DNA from 3 places in the Streptomyces sp. NPDC005799 genome. Region 1 is predicted to be linked to each of the others. Evidence: predicted binding sites of a transcription regulator. Region 1 holds the regulator's gene; each other region holds the start of a gene.
What was found. The regulator HrcA, encoded in region 1, represses chaperone genes, less so after heat shock. The targets are predictions, from matches to a motif close to TTNGCACTCNGNNNNNCNGAGTGCNAA.

Region 1 (5,750 bases):
GGACCTCGACGTGGACGATCAGGTCGCCCCGGCCGCCGCCGCGCAGATGCGTGACGCCCCGGCCGTGCAGCGGGATCGACTGGCCGGACTGGGTGCCGGGCCGGATGTCGACCTCCTCCACGCCGTCCAGCGTCTCCAGCGGCACCTTGGTGCCCAGCGACGCCGCCGTCATCGGGATCGTCACCGTGCAGTGCAGGTCGTCCCCGCGCCGCTGGAAGGTGCTGTGCGGCAGCTCGTGGATCTCGACGTACAGGTCACCGGCCGGGCCGCCGCCCGGGCCGACCTCGCCCTCGCCGGCGAGCTGGATCCGCGTGCCGTTGTCCACACCGGCCGGGATCTTCACCGTCAGCGTGCGGCGGGAGCGGATCCGGCCGTCACCGGCGCACTCCGGGCACGGCGTGGGCACGACCGTGCCGAAGCCCTGGCACTGGGGGCAGGGACGCGACGTCATGACCTGGCCCAGGAAGGACCGGGTCACCTGGGAGACCTCACCGCGGCCACGGCACATGTCACACGTCTGCGCGGTGGTGCCGGGGGCCGCCCCCTCGCCGTTGCAGGTGTTGCAGACGATCGCGGTGTCGACCTGGATGTCCTTCGTGGTGCCGAAGGCCGCCTCGTCGAGCTCGATCTCCAGCCGGATCATCGCGTCCTGGCCGCGCCGGGTGCGCGAGCGCGGGCCGCGCTGGGACGCCGTACCGAAGAACGCGTCCATGATGTCCGAGAAGTTCCCGAAGCCGCCCGCGCCGAAGCCGCCCGCGCCACCGCCGCCCGCCTGTGAGAGCGGGTCGCCGCCGAGGTCGTAGACCTGCTTCTTCTGCGGGTCCGAGAGCACCTCGTAAGCGGCGTTGATCTCCTTGAACCGCTCCTGGGTCTTCGGATCGGGGTTGACGTCCGGGTGCAGCTCGCGGGCGAGCCGCCGGAAGGCCTTCTTGATCTCTTCCTGCGACGCGTCGCGGCGCACGCCGAGAACGGCGTAGTAGTCCGTGGCCACTTACGACTCCGCCAGGATCTGTCCGACGTACCGTGCCACTGCGCGTACCGCTCCCATCGTTCCCGGGTAATCCATGCGGGTCGGTCCGACCACGCCGAGTTTGGCGACTGCCTCGCCGCCCGAACCGTAGCCGACCGAGACCACGGACGTGGAGTTGAGTCCCTCGTAGGCGTTCTCATGACCGATGCGTACGGTCATGCCCGAATCCCCTGCCTCTCCAAGCAACTTGAGGAGGACGACCTGCTCCTCCAGCGCCTCCAGGACGGGCCGGATGGTGAGGGGGAAGTCATGTCCGAAGCGGGTCAGATTGGCCGTTCCGCCGATCATCAGCCGCTCCTCGTTCTCCTCGACGAGCGTCTCCAGGAGGGTGGAGAGCACCGTCGCAACGGTACCCCGGTCCTCCACGTCGAAGCCCTCGGGCAGGTCCTCCACGAGACGCGGGACGTCCGTGAAGCGCCGTCCCGCGACCCGGCTGTTGAGCCGCGCCCGCAGGTCCGCGAGCGAGGCCTCGCCGAACGGCGCCGGGCAGTCGACCATGCGCTGCTCGACCCGGCCGGTGTCCGTGATCAGCACGAGCATCACGCGCGCGGGGGCGAGCGAGAGCAGCTCCACGTGCCGCACGGTCGAGCGGGTGAGCGAGGGGTACTGCACGACGGCGACCTGCCGGGTCAGCTGCGCGAGCAGCCGGACGGTCCGCGCCACGACGTCGTCGAGGTCGACGGCGCCGTCGAGGAAGTTCTGGATCGCGCGCCGCTCGGGGCCGCTCATCGGCTTGACGCCGGCGAGCTTGTCGACGAACAGGCGGTAGCCCTTGTCGGTGGGGATGCGCCCGGCGCTGGTGTGCGGCTGGGCGATGTACCCCTCGTCCTCCAGGGCGGCCATGTCGTTGCGGACCGTCGCCGGGGAGACGCCGAGGTTGTGCCGCTCGGTGAGGGCCTTCGACCCCACCGGCTCCTCGGTGCCGACGTAGTCCTGGACGATGGCGCGCAGCACCTGGAGCCGTCGTTCACTCAGCATGCGCACACCTCCAGAAGTCGTCCCCTAGCCACTTCGCCTGGCACTCTGTCCCGCCGAGTGCCAGCGTTCCCCGGCCCAGTGTACGGCTGTGGGGTACACCCAGGGCAAGGTCGGGCCCGGTTGAGAGGGTCGTACGGCCGGGCCCTGTCGCCGGATTCCCGTCGTTCGCCCGGAGGGCGGGCCCGGCGGCGTCTGCTGCGTGCGATCGCAAGGTCCGAATTGTCCTCGTGGCGGGGCCACGTGGACGGTTCGGCAACGCGGCTGGGGCTCCCCTCACGCCTTGCGGGCAGTGGGGGAGTGCGTGCCAGACGCCGCCGGGCAGGCGGGGATCCGGCGACAGGGCCTAGCGTCGCGGTATGACGGTGACTTGGGAAGAGCTGGGGTGGGAGCGGGTCGCGGCCGGGGTGGGGCGGTGCCGGCTGCCGGGGTGGGACTGCACGGCGGGGCTGGTCGTGGGGGCGGGCACGGCGCTGGTGATCGACGCCGGGTCGAGCCTGGCGGAGGGCGCGGAGCTGCGGACCCGGGCGGAGGCGCTGGCCGGTCGGCGTGTGACCCATCTCGCGCTCACGCATCCGCACTTCGACCACCTCCTCGGGGCCCCGGCCTTCGCGGGCGCGGAGGTGTACGGCGCGGTCGGCATCGACACGTGGTTCGAGGCCCGGCACGCGCGGGAGGAGCTGCTGGCGGACGCGGTGCGCAACGGGCTGGACGCGGAGGTGGCCGAGGAGGCCGTGACCGCCCTCGTGGCGCCCCGTCATCATGTCTCCGGCGAGTGCACCCTCGACCTGGGCGGGGGCCGGCAGGTGCTGCTGGCGAACGTGGGTCCGGGCCACACGGCCCACGACCTCGCGGTCCTGGTGCCCGGCTCGCCGGAGGTGGTCTTCTGCGGCGACCTGGTCGAGGAGTCCGGCGAACCGCAGGCGGGACCGGACGCCGTACCGTCGCACTGGCCGGCCGCCCTGGACCGGCTGCTGGCTCTCGGCGGCGAGGACGCGCTGTACGTGCCCGGTCACGGAGCGGTGGTGGACGCGGGGTTCGTACGGGCCCAACGGGACGCGCTGGCGGCGCGTTTCGGCGTGTCGCGGTGATCGCCGCCGCGCTTCTCCTATCGTCATCCGAATGCGCCAGTACTCCGCCGACCTGACCCCTCCCTGGAAGAAGCCGAAGCCCGTCCCGGAGGTCCCCGCGGAGCCCGGTCTGGTGGTGGAGGAGCCCGGCACCGGTTTCTGCGGGGCGGTGATCCGCTGCGAGGCCGGAACGGTGACCCTGGAGGACCGCTTCGGCAAGCACCGGGTGTTCCCGCTGGAGCCGCGGGGGTTCCTGCTGGAGGGCAGGGTGGTCACCCTGGTGCGCCCCTCCTCGGCCCCGGCACGCCCAACCCGCACGGCCTCCGGCTCGGTCGCCGTCCCGGGCGCACGCGCGCGTGTCGCCCGCGCCGGGCGCATCTACGTGGAGGGGCGGCACGACGCGGAACTGGTGGAGAAGGTCTGGGGCGACGACCTGCGGATCGAGGGCGTGGTCGTGGAGTACCTGGAGGGCGTGGACGACCTGCCGTCGATCGTGGCGGACTTCGCCCCCGGCCCGGACGCCCGGCTGGGCGTGCTGGTCGACCACCTGGTCCCGGGCACCAAGGAGTGGCGCATCGCTCAGGCGGTGACCAGCGAACACGCCCTGGTCGTCGGCCACCCGTACATCGACATCTGGGAGGCGGTGAAGCCGTCGGCCCTGGGCATCGATGCATGGCCGCGCGTCCCGCACGGCCAGGACTGGAAGACGGGCGTGTGCCGGGCGCTGGGGTGGCCCTCGGACAACACGGGGGCGGTGTGGCAGGCGATCCTGAAGCGGGTGGGCTCCTACAAGGACCTGGAACCGGAGCTGCTGGGGCGCGTGGAGGAACTGATCGACTTCGTCACGGGTAACGGTGGGGCCTGACGTCGGGGAACGTTCGGAATTCGGTGGTGTCCAGCTCCAGCCTCAGAGGCTCCAACCTGACCGGATCTCCGAACTTGATGATCTCCTGGCTGCGATGGTCGGCGTCCTCTCCCTGTCCTGCGGGCTTCGTCAGCAGGCCACACTGCGCCATGATCGGGTCGACGACGAGGTAGGCGGAGATCTTTCCCGCCGCGTAGACCGACCGCTTGACGACGTAGTCCTGATGGACGCTGGGGTTCGACACGACCTCGACCTGCGTCTGAAGGCGATCCCAGCGCTGCCGGGGAATCTGGTCCTGTACATCGGCAACGATCGTCCGCAGCGGTCATCTCCATGGCCTCCAGATCCGCCGCGTGTTGTCAGCGGCAGCCTACGAACCAGGCCAGGGACCGAACCCGCGTTCCGGGCCGATTCACGCGCCGGAGTGGTCAGTCCACCAGGTCCCTGACCACCGCGTCCGCCAGGAGCCGTCCACGCAGGGTGAGCACCGCACGGCCCTCGTCGTACGGACCCTGTTGAAGCAGCCCGTCCACCAGGGCACGGCGGGACGCGGCGAGGCCCTCCGGCCTCAGCAGATCCAGCGGAACACCCTCCCGCAGCCGCAGCTCCAGCAGGATCCGCTCCACCCGGCGGTCCTCGTCCGTCAGGAGTTCACGGCCGGCGCCCGGTGAGCGTCCCGCCGCCAGCGCCGCCGCGTACGCGCCGGGGTGCCTCACGTTCCACCAGCGCACCCCGCCGACGTGCGAGTGCGCGCCGGGACCCGCGCCCCACCAGTCGGCGCCGCGCCAGTACAGCTCGTTGTGCAGGCAGCGGGCCTCGGGAGCGGTCGCCCAGTTGGAGACCTCGTACCAGTCGAAGCCCGCCGCGGACAGGACGTCCTCCGCGATCAGGTACCGGTCCGCGTGGACGTCGTCGTCCGTCATCGGGACCTCGCCGCGGCGGATCCGGCGGGCGAGCTGCGTGCCCTCCTCGACGATCAGCGCGTACGCCGACACATGGTCCGGGCCCGCCCCGATCGCGGCCTCCAGGGAGGCCCGCCAGTCGTCGTCCGACTCCCCCGGGGTGCCGTAGATCAGGTCGAGGTTGACGTGCTCGAAGCCGGCCGCCCGGGCCTCCGCGACACAGGCCTCGGGGCGGCCGGGGGTGTGAGTGCGGTCCAGGACCTTCAGTACGTGCTGCTTCGCGCTCTGCATACCGAAGGAGACGCGGTTGAAGCCGCCCTCGCGCAGGGCGGCCAGATAGGCCGGGTCGACCGACTCCGGGTTCGCCTCCGTCGTGACCTCGGCGTCGGGCGCGAGGCCGAACTCGTCGCGGATCGCCGACAACATCCGTACGAGATCGTCCGCCGCCAGCAGCGTCGGCGTGCCGCCGCCGACGAAGACCGTGCGGACCGGGCGCGGGTCGCCGCCGAGGACCTTGCGGGCCAGGCGGATCTCGTCGACCAGGGTGTCCGTGTAGTTGTCCCGGGAGGCGAGGACACCGCCCGTGCCGCGCAGCTCGGTCGCGGTGTAGGTGTTGAAGTCGCAGTACCCGCAGCGGGTGGCACAGTACGGGACGTGCAGGTAGAAGCCGAGGGGGCGGTCGGCCGCCCCGGTGAGCGCGGAGGCGGGGAGCGCGCCGTCGGCGGGGACCGGCTCGCCGTCGGGGAGTGCGGAAGGCATACCCTCCATTGTCCCGTACCGCCGCGACTGCTCACTCCGCCTGCAGCACCAGCAGCGCCAGATCGTCCTCCGGCGGCCTGCCGCCGAACTCGTGCACCAGCCTCTTGATGCGCTCGGCGATCAGCTCCGCGCTCAGCCCCGCGCAGCCG
Region 2 (5,750 bases), on a different contig from region 1:
AGCGCAGCGGCTCGACGACCGCGCGGCGGACGACGGCGACACCGGTGGCCTCGTCGCCGGTCTTGCCGAGGGAGCCCTCGAGCACCTTGGCGGCGTGGACCAGCGCGGAGCCACCACCGGAGACGATGCCCTCCTCGACCGCGGCGCGGGTCGCGGAGATGGCGTCCTCCAGACGGTGCTTCTTCTCCTTCAGCTCCACCTCGGTGGCGGCGCCGACCTTGATCACGCACACGCCGCCGGCCAGCTTCGCGAGGCGCTCCTGGAGCTTCTCGCGGTCCCAGTCGGAGTCGGTGTTCTCGATCTCGGCCTTGATCTGGGCGACGCGGCCCGTGACGTCCTCGGAGTTGCCGGCGCCGTCGACGACCGTGGTGTCGTCCTTGGTGACGGTGACGCGGCGGGCGGAGCCCAGCACGTCCAGGCCGACCTGGTCGAGCTTGAGGCCGACCTCCTCGGAGACGACCGTGGCGCCGGTGAGGATCGCCAGGTCCTGCAGCATCGCCTTGCGGCGGTCACCGAAGCCGGGGGCCTTGACCGCGACCGCGTTGAAGGTGCCGCGGATCTTGTTGACGACCAGGGTGGACAGGGCCTCGCCCTCGACGTCCTCGGCGATGATCAGCAGCGGCTTGGAGGAGTTGGTCTGGATGACCTTCTCCAGCAGCGGCAGCAGGTCGGCGATCGAGGAGATCTTGCCCTGGTTGATCAGGATGTACGGGTCGTCGAGGACGGCCTCCATACGCTCCTGGTCGGTGACGAAGTACGGGGACAGGTAGCCCTTGTCGAAGGCCATGCCCTCGGTGAAGTCCAGCTCCAGACCGAAGGTGTTGGACTCCTCGACGGTGATGACACCGTCCTTGCCGACCTTGTCCATCGCCTCGGCGATCAGCTCGCCGACCTGCTGGTCCTGGGCGGACAGCGCGGCCACGGCGGCGATGTCGGACTTCTCGTCGATCGGGCGGGCCGTCGCGAGGAGGTCCTCGGAGATGGCGGCGACGGCGGCGTCGATGCCCTTCTTGAGCGCGGCCGGGGAGGCACCCGCGGCCACGTTCTTCAGGCCCTCGCGCACCAGCGCCTGGGCGAGCACGGTGGCGGTGGTGGTGCCGTCACCCGCGATGTCGTTGGTCTTGGTCGCCACCTCCTTCACCAGCTGCGCGCCGAGGTTCTCGTAGGGGTCCTCGACCTCGACCTCACGGGCGATGGTGACGCCGTCGTTGGTGATGGTGGGCGCGCCGAACTTCTTGTCGATGACGACGTTGCGGCCCTTGGGGCCGATCGTCACCTTGACCGTGTCGGCCAGCTTGTTGACGCCGCGCTCGAGGGCGCGACGGGCGTCCTCGTCGAACTTCAGGATCTTCGCCATGACAGCGGGAGCCCTCTCGGATCTGTGGGTTCAAAAAGACACTGCGCCCCGGGCGCCCGGCTGATTAATGGTCGCGGGGGCCAGGGGCGCAGCTCAAAGCGGGAATGCTTCGGTGAATTACTTCTCGATGATCGCGAGCACGTCGCGAGCCGAGAGGACGAGGTACTCCTCGCCGTTGTACTTCACCTCGGTGCCGCCGTACTTGCTGTACAGCACGATGTCGCCGGTCTTGACGTCGAGCGGCAGGCGCTCGCCGTTCTCGAAACGGCCCGGGCCCACGGCCAGGACGACGCCCTCCTGGGGCTTCTCCTTGGCGGTGTCCGGGATGACCAGGCCAGAGGCCGTGGTCTGCTCGGCGTCCAGCGGCTGGACCACGATGCGGTCCTCGAGCGGCTTGATGGCAACCTTGGAGCTGGCGGTCGTCACGATCCGACCTCCCCCTTCGGAGATCTCACGGGGTTAACTGTCTGAGGTGGCGACCAGGTCGATCCGTCGTCGCGGGTGCCGGACCTGCCCGTCGCTTGTTTGGCACTCTCCAGGGGGGAGTGCCAGAGCCGAGACTATGACCGCGATTAGCACTCGGTCAAGCGGACTGCTAATCCCGAACGGCGCGTCGGCCCGCGATGCGGTCGGCGGGGGCCTCGCGAGAGGGTCCCGGCCGCCGCGGTGGACGCGCACCGTCGCCCCATCCCCTCGCGGTCCGTGCCGCCCGACGGCTGCGCGCTCGCGGTCCTGCCTCCCGCCGAACGCGCCTCCGGCCTGGTGCCCGCGGCCGCCCCGGCACTGCACGGGCACGCGGGGGCGCGTCGGCCCGTGATGCGGTCGCCGGGGGCCTCGCGAGAGGGTCCCGGCCGCCGCGGTGGACACGCACCGTCGCCCCATCCCCTCCCGGTCCCTGCCGCCCGACGGCTGCGCGCTCGCGGTCCCGCCTCCGGCCTGGTGTCCGCGGCCGCCCCGGCACCGAACGGGCACGCGGGGGGGCGCGGCGGTGTGGCTGGGCGGGCTGGCGACGGCGCCCTGGCGTCCGCCGCCTTCTTCCTCCGGGACGGGTTCGCCGTGACCGGTGGCGGGCAGACACTCGCGGCCCTGTTCTTCCTGGTGACCGCGCTCGGCTACAGATAGTCCTCCAGACGCCCCACCGTCAGCCCCCGTTCCTGCAGCCGCGCGAGGAGGCGGGACGTGCGCCGGGTGAGAGGTGGGCCCGATCCGTCGTCCGGGGCCACGGAGACGATGTCGCCGGGGGTCAGGTGGCGGGCGGTGCGGGTGTAGGTCAGCCGGCCGGCGGCGTTCATCGACGCGCGCCACAGCACCAGCGCCGTGACCCCGCAGTCACCGGCCGCGCGGAGGGTGGTGCCGTCGTACGCGCCGTGGGGCGGCCGGAACAGACGCGGCCGGGGCCGGTCGGGCCGGCCGCAGATCTCGGCGCGCTGGCCGGCGTAGGGCAGACCGCGCAGGGTGGTGCGGCCGAGGCGGTGGCCCTGGGTGCCCGCGTCGGCCGGCCGTGGGTGCGCGAGGTGGCCGTGGACCGGGGCGGCCGCGCCGTCGGCGGTGAACACGCTGACGGGCAGCCGGAGTTCGCGGACCATGGCGGCGAAGCGCGGGTCCCGCGCGGCGCCGTCGTCGTAGGTGAGGAAGACGACCCGGTCGTGGGTGGGGACGTGGGAGACGATCAGGGGGAGGGCCGGGCCCGCCGGGCGGAAGGCCGGGGCGCGGGCGGGTCGCGGGGCACGGGGCAGCGGGGCCTGGAGGCCCCAGCGGCGGTACGACCGCACGGGCCGGCCGGCGTGTCCGTGCGGCCGTACCTCCTGCGCCGCCTTCCTGCCGAGCCGTTCGATGGGGTCGACGGACTGGGCGCAGCCGGTGAGGAGGGCGAGCGCCAGAACTCCGGCGGCCAGGCCCCGGAGCCTCACAGGTAGTCCTCCAGGCGGGCCACCGCGTACCCCTCGGCCGTGACCTTGTTCAGGAAGCGCCGCATGTCGTCGACCATGGTGCCCTTCCACTCGCCGCGGCCCCGGAAGTGGGTGAGCACGATGTCGCCGGGGTGCAGGTCCTGGTCGTCCTCGCGGTACTCCCAGTGGTCGACGAAGACCTCCTCGTCCCAGATCGGCGCGTACCGGATGCCGCAGGACTTCGCGGCGCGCAGGGTGTCCTGGTTGTAGTTGCCGAAGGGCGGCCGGAAGACGGTCGGGGCCCGGCCGAACTGCCTCTTCATGACCGCCTGCATGCCGCAGATCTCGTGCCGCTGCCGCTCGTAGGAGAGCCCCGGCAGATAGGGGTGGGTGAGGGTGTGGTTGTTGAGGGTGACGCCCTCGGACTGCATCCGGCGGAAGTACCCGTAGTCGTCCTTGACCAGGAAGTCGCTGAGGAAGGCCGAGTACGGGATCTTCAGCTCGCTCATCATCCGCAGGAACGCCGGGTCCTTCTCGGCGCCGTCGTCGATCGTGAGGAAGACGACCCTTTGCCGGGTGGGGACCGTGGTGAAGACGGGCGGGAGGTCCAACTCCTCCTGGTCGTCCACCTCGAAGCCCCTGCGGGCGGTGATCCGCGGCTTGTGCGCCGGTGGCGGCGGAGCGGTCAGGGGCACCTGCCGCAGCCCCCAGCGCCGCGCGGCCGCGGCCCGCGCGGTGAGGGCCGCGCGCAGCTTCAGGGCGTACGAGTCCAGGGCGCGGGCCTCGGGCGCCTTCAGGGGCTGCTGGCCGGAGGCCGGGCGCACCTCCTGGCCGTCGCCCGTCGCACAGCCGGAGGCGATGGCGGCGACGGCGAGCACGGCGATCCCGTCACGGACTCGCCGCTTCCGGGACGCCCCGTTTTTATCGTTTTGTACGACTGCTCGCATGGTGCCGGATCCTCGCAGGCCGGGCCCGCGAACCCGGCCCGACACCGCGTCCACGGGCACACCATCCACCGACTGGCCCACAATGACCCGGTGAACGACCTCGCCCTCCTCCTCACCCCCGAAGGCCGCGCCCTCCTCGACGAGGTGCGTGACACCGCCCCGGCCAACGAACTCGCCGTGGCGACCCGGCTGCGCCGCGAGCACCCCGCCGACCTGGTGTCGGCGGCGCTCGGGCAGGCGCGGCTGCGGCAACGGGCGGCGGCGAAGTTCGCGGCGGCGGACGCCGGGCGGATGTTCTTCACGCCCAACGGGGTGGAGCAGTCGACGCGGGCGAGCGTGGCGGCGTACCGGGCGGAGTGCTTCCGGGCCATGGGGGTACGGTCTGTCGCCGACCTGTGCTGTGGGATCGGCGGGGACGCGATCGCGTTCGCCCGGTTGGGGATCCCGGTGCTGGCCGTGGACCGGGATCCGGTGACGGCCGCCGTGGCGCGGGCGAACGCCGAGGCGCTCGGGCTGGCGGACCTGATCGAGGTGCGGGAGGCCGACGTCACGGAGGTCGACACGGCGGGGTACGACGCCGTGTTCGTCGACCCGGCCCGGCGCGGCGGACGCGGGCGGATCTTCGACCCCGAGGCCTACTCACCACCCCTGTCCTGGGCGGTCGGGGCGGCCCGCAAGGCGTCCCGGGCCGCCGCGCTGAAGGTCGCCCCGGGCATCCCGCACGAGGCCGTGCCCGAGGACGCCGAGGCCGAGTGGATCTCGGACGGCGGGGACGTGAAGGAGGCGGTGCTGTGGTTCGGGACGACGCCCGGGGCGGTCCGCGCCACGCTGCTCCCCGGCCCCCGCACCCTGCCCGGAAGGGGGCTGCCCGATCCCCGGGTCCGCCCGGTGGGGCGCTACCTGTACGAGCCCGACGGCGCCGTCATCCGTGCCCACCTGGTCGCCGAGGTGGCCGAGGGCCTGGACGCCGGCCTGATCGACCCCACCATCGCGTACGTCACCTCCGACGCCCTCCTCCCCACCCCGTTCGCCACCGCCTACGAGATCACCGACCAACTCCCTTTCAACGTGAAGAAGTTGAAGGCCCTGCTGCGGGAGCGGGAGGTCGGGACGCTGACCGTGAAGAAGCGGGGGTCGGCGGTGGAGCCCGAGGAACTCAGGAAGAAGGTCAAGTCGGCCGGCCCCAACTCGGCGACCGTGTTCCTGACCCGGGTGGCGGGGGCGCCGACCATGCTCGTGGGACACCCCGCCTGATCACCCCGCTTCCGTCACCCGCCGCAGCAGCAGCTCCCGTTCCCGTTCGTTGCGCGCGAGTTCCGCCGCCCGGGTGAACTCGGCGCGTGCCTCGGCCGTACGCCCCAGGCGCTCCAGCAGGTCGCCGCGGACGCTGGGGAGCAGGTGGTAGTCGCGCAGGGCGGGTTCCGCGGCGAGGGTGTCCACGATCGCCAGCCCCGCCTCCGGTCCCTGCGCCATCGACACGGCGACGGCGCGGTTGAGTTCGACGACCGGGGAGGGGGCGCGGGCCGCGAGCAGGCCGTAGAGGGTGGCGATGCTCGC
Region 3 (5,750 bases), on a different contig from region 1:
CTCCACCACGACGCCGCCCTCGAGGCCGGCGTTGACGGCGATCTGCTTCAGCGGGGCCTCGAGCGCGATGCGCACGGCGTTGGCGCCGGTCGCCTCGTCACCCTCCAGGTCCAGCTTCTCGAAGACCGAGGAGGCCTGGATGAGGGCCACGCCACCACCGGCGACGATGCCCTCCTCGACGGCGGCCTTCGCGTTGCGGACGGCGTCCTCGATGCGGTGCTTGCGCTCCTTGAGCTCCACCTCGGTGGCGGCACCGGCCTTGATGACCGCGACACCGCCGGCGAGCTTCGCCAGGCGCTCCTGCAGCTTCTCGCGGTCGTAGTCCGAGTCGCTGTTCTCGATCTCGGCGCGGATCTGGTTCACGCGGCCCGCGACCTGGTCGCTGTCACCGGCACCGTCGACGATGGTGGTCTCGTCCTTGGTGATGACCACCTTGCGGGCCTTGCCCAGCAGGTCGAGGGTGGCGTTCTCCAGCTTGAGGCCGACCTCCTCGGAGATGACCTCGCCGCCCGTGAGGATGGCGATGTCGCCGAGCATGGCCTTGCGGCGGTCGCCGAAGCCCGGGGCCTTGACGGCGACGGACTTGAAGGTGCCGCGGATCTTGTTGACGACCAGGGTCGACAGGGCCTCGCCCTCGACGTCCTCGGCGATGATCAGCAGCGGCTTGCCCGACTGCATGACCTTCTCCAGGAGCGGGAGCAGGTCCTTGACCGAGGAGATCTTGGAGTTGGCGATCAGGATGTACGGGTCGTCGAGGACGGCCTCCATACGCTCCATGTCGGTGGCGAAGTACGCCGAGATGTAGCCCTTGTCGAAGCGCATACCCTCGGTGAGCTCCAGCTCCAGACCGAAGGTCTGGGACTCCTCGACGGTGATGACGCCTTCCTTGCCGACCTTGTCCATGGCCTCGGCGATGAGCTCGCCGATCTGGGTGTCGGCGGCGGAGATGGAGGCCGTGGAGGCGATCTGCTCCTTGGTCTCGACGTCCTTCGCCTGCTCGAGCAGGGCACCGGAGACGGCCTCGACGGCCTTCTCGATACCGCGCTTGAGGGCCATCGGGTTGGCGCCGGCGGCTACGTTGCGCAGGCCCTCCTTGACCAGGGCCTGGGCGAGCACGGTCGCCGTGGTCGTACCGTCACCGGCGACGTCGTCCGTCTTCTTGGCGACTTCCTTGACCAGCTCGGCGCCGATCTTCTCGTACGGGTCCTCGAGCTCGATCTCCTTGGCGATGGAGACACCATCGTTGGTGATCGTGGGGGCGCCCCACTTCTTCTCGAGGACGACGTTGCGGCCCTTGGGGCCGAGCGTCACCTTCACGGCGTCCGCGAGCTGGTTCATGCCGCGCTCGAGGCCGCGCCGCGCCTCCTCGTCGAACGCGATGATCTTGGCCATGTGAAGTGGTCCCTCCAGGACTGGGGGTGATTCCTTCGGACCGCGCCCGCGCCCGCGACGGACGGCTCGCCGACCCGTGGGTTCCTTGCCCCACCCGGCCTGCGGGCCTCACCGACCCGGTCCTTCTTTGTCACTCTCACCTTCAGAGTGCTAACGCCAATGATTAGCACTCGCCCCTGCCGAGTGCAAGCGCCTCCCGGGTACTGGGCAGGTCTCGCAGGGGATCCGGGGCCGCCTGACGCAGACATGCCGAAGGGCCCGTACCCATGACTCCCCATGGGGTACGAGCCCTTCGAAGAAAACAGAAGAACGACGCTGCGATCTACCCGGCGCGTGCTTCAGCTGGTCGCGAGTCGGACCATGTCCGCCTGCGGCCCCTTCTGACCCTGCGAGATCTCGAAATCGACCCGCTGGCCCTCTTCCAGGGTGCGGTACCCGTCCATCTGGATGGCGCTGTAGTGGACGAAAACATCCGCACCACCGTCGACCGCGATGAAGCCGTACCCCTTCTCCGCGTTGAACCACTTGACGGTGCCCTGAGCCATGCCTAACTCCCCTATTACTGGCCCTTGCACAGACCCGCACTTCGCGGGTCCGGGTCAGACCTCACCCCCCACGGTTTGGGGGCGTGCGCCGGAACGCGTCGACCGCGGCTGAATGTATCTGTCCAACTGCCGTCTGCAACAGGTCAATCGGACGAGAATTCTGGACGTCAGGGGTCCGGAATGTAGTGAGAATTCGCCCGAATTCAGGGCAAGTCGGGCCCCATAAAGGGCGCATAAGACACAAAAGACGCGCACACTTTGGCTACTTCTCATCGCATCCGGAGGCGGTACTCATATGCGTTCGGCATGCGGGAGGCAGCAGGTTCCCCAACTGTACCGTGCTCAACCATGCAGAATTGCCCCCTCCGTTTCTCTCACGGAGGGGGCAATTCGATGAACACTCGGTAATCACTGTTACCGACGGTAATGATCGGTCATCAGGTCAGCCGCCGGCGACCGCGGGAATGATCGAGACGCCCGCACCGTCCGGGGTGGCCGTCTCCAGCCCCTGCTCGAACCGCACATCGTCGTCGTTGACGTACACGTTGACGAATCGCCGCAGCTTGCCCTGGTCGTCGAGGACCCGGGCGGCGATCCCGGTGTGGTTCTTCTCCAGATCGGCGATGACCTCGGCCAGGGTCGCGCCTTCGGCGCTCACCTCGGCCTGGCCGCCGGTGTAGGTGCGCAGGATGGTGGGGATGCGGACGTTGACGCTCACGATGAAACCTCCGGTCGGATAACGGGCTTGGGGGCGCGGGGCTGTGGTCGATATGTGCGGCTGCCGCCGCGTGGGCGCGAGCAGCCCCCACCGGCCCCCAGACGACGACGGTCTAGACGAGCCCAGCTTCCCGGAAGGACTCCAGGTTCGGGCGAATCGTTGCGGTGAGCCCCGTGTCGGCCACCGCGTCCAAGGTCTTCAGCCCATCGCCGGTGTTGAGGACGACGGTGGTGAGGCTCGGATCCAGCACACCGGCCTCGATCAGCTTCTTCGTCACGCCGACGGTCACCCCACCGGCGGTCTCCGCGAAGATGCCCTCGGTCCGGGCGAGCAGCCGAATCGCGTCGACGATCTGCTCGTCGTTCACGTCCTCCACCGCGCCGCCGGTACGCCGCGCGATGTCCAGGACGTACGGGCCGTCCGCCGGGTTGCCGATGGCCAGCGACTTGGCGATGGTGTTCGGCTTCTGCGGCCGGACCACGTCGTGCCCCGCCTTGTACGCGACGGAGACCGGGCTGCACCCCTCGGCCTGCGCGCCGAAGATCTTGTACGGCTTGTCCTCGACGAGCCCGAGCTTGATCAGCTCCTGCAGCCCCTTGTCGATCTTCGTCAGCTGCGATCCGGAGGCGATCGGCACCACCAGCTGGTCGGGCAGCTTCCAGCCGAGCTGCTCGCAGATCTCGTACGCCAGGGTCTTGGAGCCCTCCGCGTAGTACGGCCGCAGGTTGACGTTGACGAAGCCCCAGCCCTCGCCGGCCGGGTCGCCGATCAGCTCGGAGCAGAAGCGGTTCACGTCGTCGTAGTTGCCCTCGATGCCGACGAGCTCACCGCCGTAGACCGCGGCCATGACGACCTTGCCCTGCTCCAGGTCGTGCGGGATGAACACGCAGGAACGGAAGCCGGCCCGGGCCGCGGCGGCGCCGACCGCGCCCGCGAGGTTGCCGGTGGAGGAGCAGGAGAGGGTGGTGAAGCCGAAGACGCGCGCGGCCTCGATGGCCTGGGCGACGACACGGTCCTTGAAGGAGTGCGTCGGGTTGCCGGAGTCGTCCTTGACGTACAGGCCACCGGTCACGCCCAGCTCGCGCGCGAGGTTGTCGGCCTTGACGAGCTTGGTCCAGCCGGGGTTGATGTTCGGCTTGGTCGCCACGTCCGCCGGGACGGGCAGCAGCGGCGCGTAACGCCAGATGTTCGAAGGTCCCGCCTCGATCCGCTTGCGGAGTTCCTCGGTGTCGTAGGCCGAGAAGTCGTACGCGATCTCGAGCGGGCCGAAACACTCCTCGCAGGCGAAGACCGGGCCGAGCGGTACCCGGTGGCCGCATTCGCGGCAGCTCAGCGCCGCGGCGGGACCGAGATCGACGGCCTGGGAGTCGGTGGTGCTTGCAACAGTCTGCGCAGCCATGTGAGGCGAGGCCCTTTCTCCTCATCTTCCTCACGACGCATCTCGCCGTGAGACGGATTTGGCACCTTCCCTAGCCGGGAGCCTCGCGGAATGATCAACGTTGATCTACGAGACCGGCTGGAGGGTTGCCGGGGCTTCATCGGGCCGTGTCCCTCTGCCCCTCTGGATGAGCGGTATTCGGTTGTACGTTCAATGACCTCGGACATGCGATGGTCATCGACGTTGTTCAAGACTGTAACCGAAGGCCAGGACAGTTGAGAGAGTCGTCCGAACCGCGAGACAAGTGAGGAGCCGCCTACGTGCTGGAAGAAGTCGAGCGCTGGCTGAGCACCCGCTCCTGGTCCGTCACCGACCGACCGCTCCACCAGATCCTGGCCGCCAAGCAACGCACGGGCCGGACGGTGTCCGTCGTGCTGCCCGCGCTGAACGAGGAGGAGACGGTCGGCGACATCGTCGCCATCATCCGTCACGACCTGATGCAGCAGGTCCCGCTGGTCGACGAGATCGTGGTCGTCGACTCCGGCTCCACCGACCGCACGTCGGCGGTCGCCGCGTCGGCCGGCGCGCGGGTCGTCCACCGCGACGACGTCCTGCCCCGACTCCCCGCCGTCCCCGGCAAGGGCGAGGTGCTGTGGCGCTCGCTGCTGGTCACCACCGGGGACATCGTCTGCTTCATCGACGCCGACCTGAAGGAGTTCTCCTCCGACTTCGTCTCCGGCATCGTCGGCCCGCTGCTCACCGACCCGGGTATCGACCTGGTCAAGGGCATGTACGACCGCCCGCTCGCCGGCGCGAGGGGCCAGGGCGGCCGGGTCACCGAACTCATGGCCCGCCCGCTGCTCAACATGCACTGGCCGCAACTGGCCGGTTTCGTCCAGCCGCTCGGCGGCGAATACGCGGCCCGGCGCAGCCTGCTGGAACAGCTGCCCTTCCCCGTCGGCTACGGCGTGGAGCTCGGCATGCTGGTCGACGCCCTGCACCTGGTCGGCCTCGACGCCCTCGCCCAGGTCGACGTCGGCGTCCGCAGGCACCGGCACCAGGACGGACAGGCCCTGGGCCGCATGGCCGCGGCCATCTACCGCACGGCCCAGCTCCGGCTCGCCCGCGGCCACCTCATCCGTCCCTCCCTCACCCAGTTCGAGCGGGGCGAGGACGGCTTCGAGCCGCGCACCTATTCGGTGGACACCGAGGAGCGGCCGCCCATGGTGGAGATCGCGGAGTACGCGGAGCGCAAGGTCGCGTAACCCCGCGGAGCGGGCCGTATACGGGGCGAGGCCGTGAACCGGCCATACGTTTGAGTGTTTCCGGGCCGGGCTAGGTTGAGGCGTATGGCTTCCACGCACGGCGCTCATCAGGTGCTGGTCGCGTCCAACCGCGGCCCGGTCTCGTACGAGGTACAGGAGGACGGCTCGCTGGCCGCCAAACGGGGCGGCGGCGGGCTGGTCTCCGGTCTGTCGGCGATCGGGCCCGACGCGGGCGCCCTGTGGGTGTGCTCCGCGCTGTCCGACGGCGACCGGGAGGCGGTACGGCAGGGCGTCGGCGAGGAGGGCGTGCGCATGCTCGCCGTCCCGGCCGACGTGCACTCCGACGCGTACAACGGCATCGCCAACTCGGTGCTCTGGTTCGTTCACCACATGCTGTACCAGACCCCGCTGGAGCCGGTCTTCGACGCGGAGTTCCGACGGCAGTGGGCGTC

Region 2: groES (co-chaperone GroES) is a predicted target of HrcA. The motif match lies at 1,930-1,956, and genes of this name have one in related genera.
Region 3: groL (chaperonin GroEL) is a predicted target of HrcA. The motif match lies at 1,556-1,582, and genes of this name have one in related genera.

Annotation. Positions count from the first base shown of each region.
Region 1 covers NZ_JBEXXQ010000001.1:391,789-397,538, reverse strand. The annotation lists gene dnaJ (molecular chaperone DnaJ) at 1-991, opposite strand, end outside; gene hrcA (heat-inducible transcriptional repressor HrcA) at 992-2,008, opposite strand; gene ABZ453_RS01680 (MBL fold metallo-hydrolase) at 2,365-3,096, shown strand; gene ABZ453_RS01675 (DUF3097 domain-containing protein) at 3,128-3,940, shown strand; partial or broken gene ABZ453_RS01670 (Uma2 family endonuclease) at 3,918-4,253, opposite strand; gene hemW (radical SAM family heme chaperone HemW) at 4,369-5,601, opposite strand; gene ABZ453_RS01660 (ATP-binding SpoIIE family protein phosphatase) at 5,633-5,750, opposite strand, start outside.
Region 2 covers NZ_JBEXXQ010000017.1:159,565-165,314, forward strand. The annotation lists gene groL (chaperonin GroEL) at 1-1,357, opposite strand, end outside; gene groES (co-chaperone GroES) at 1,475-1,783, opposite strand; gene ABZ453_RS18980 (hypothetical protein) at 2,348-2,479, shown strand; gene ABZ453_RS18985 (polysaccharide deacetylase family protein) at 2,470-3,267, opposite strand; gene ABZ453_RS18990 (polysaccharide deacetylase family protein) at 3,264-4,193, opposite strand; gene ABZ453_RS18995 (methyltransferase domain-containing protein) at 4,284-5,447, shown strand; gene ABZ453_RS19000 (RNA polymerase sigma factor) at 5,448-5,750, opposite strand, start outside.
Region 3 covers NZ_JBEXXQ010000019.1:154,614-160,363, reverse strand. The annotation lists gene groL (chaperonin GroEL) at 1-1,392, opposite strand, end outside; gene ABZ453_RS20560 (cold-shock protein) at 1,731-1,937, opposite strand; gene ABZ453_RS20555 (MoaD/ThiS family protein) at 2,380-2,655, opposite strand; gene thrC (threonine synthase) at 2,768-4,054, opposite strand; SAM riboswitch class I at 4,073-4,227, opposite strand; gene ABZ453_RS20545 (glucosyl-3-phosphoglycerate synthase) at 4,354-5,298, shown strand; gene ABZ453_RS20540 (trehalose-6-phosphate synthase) at 5,383-5,750, shown strand, end outside.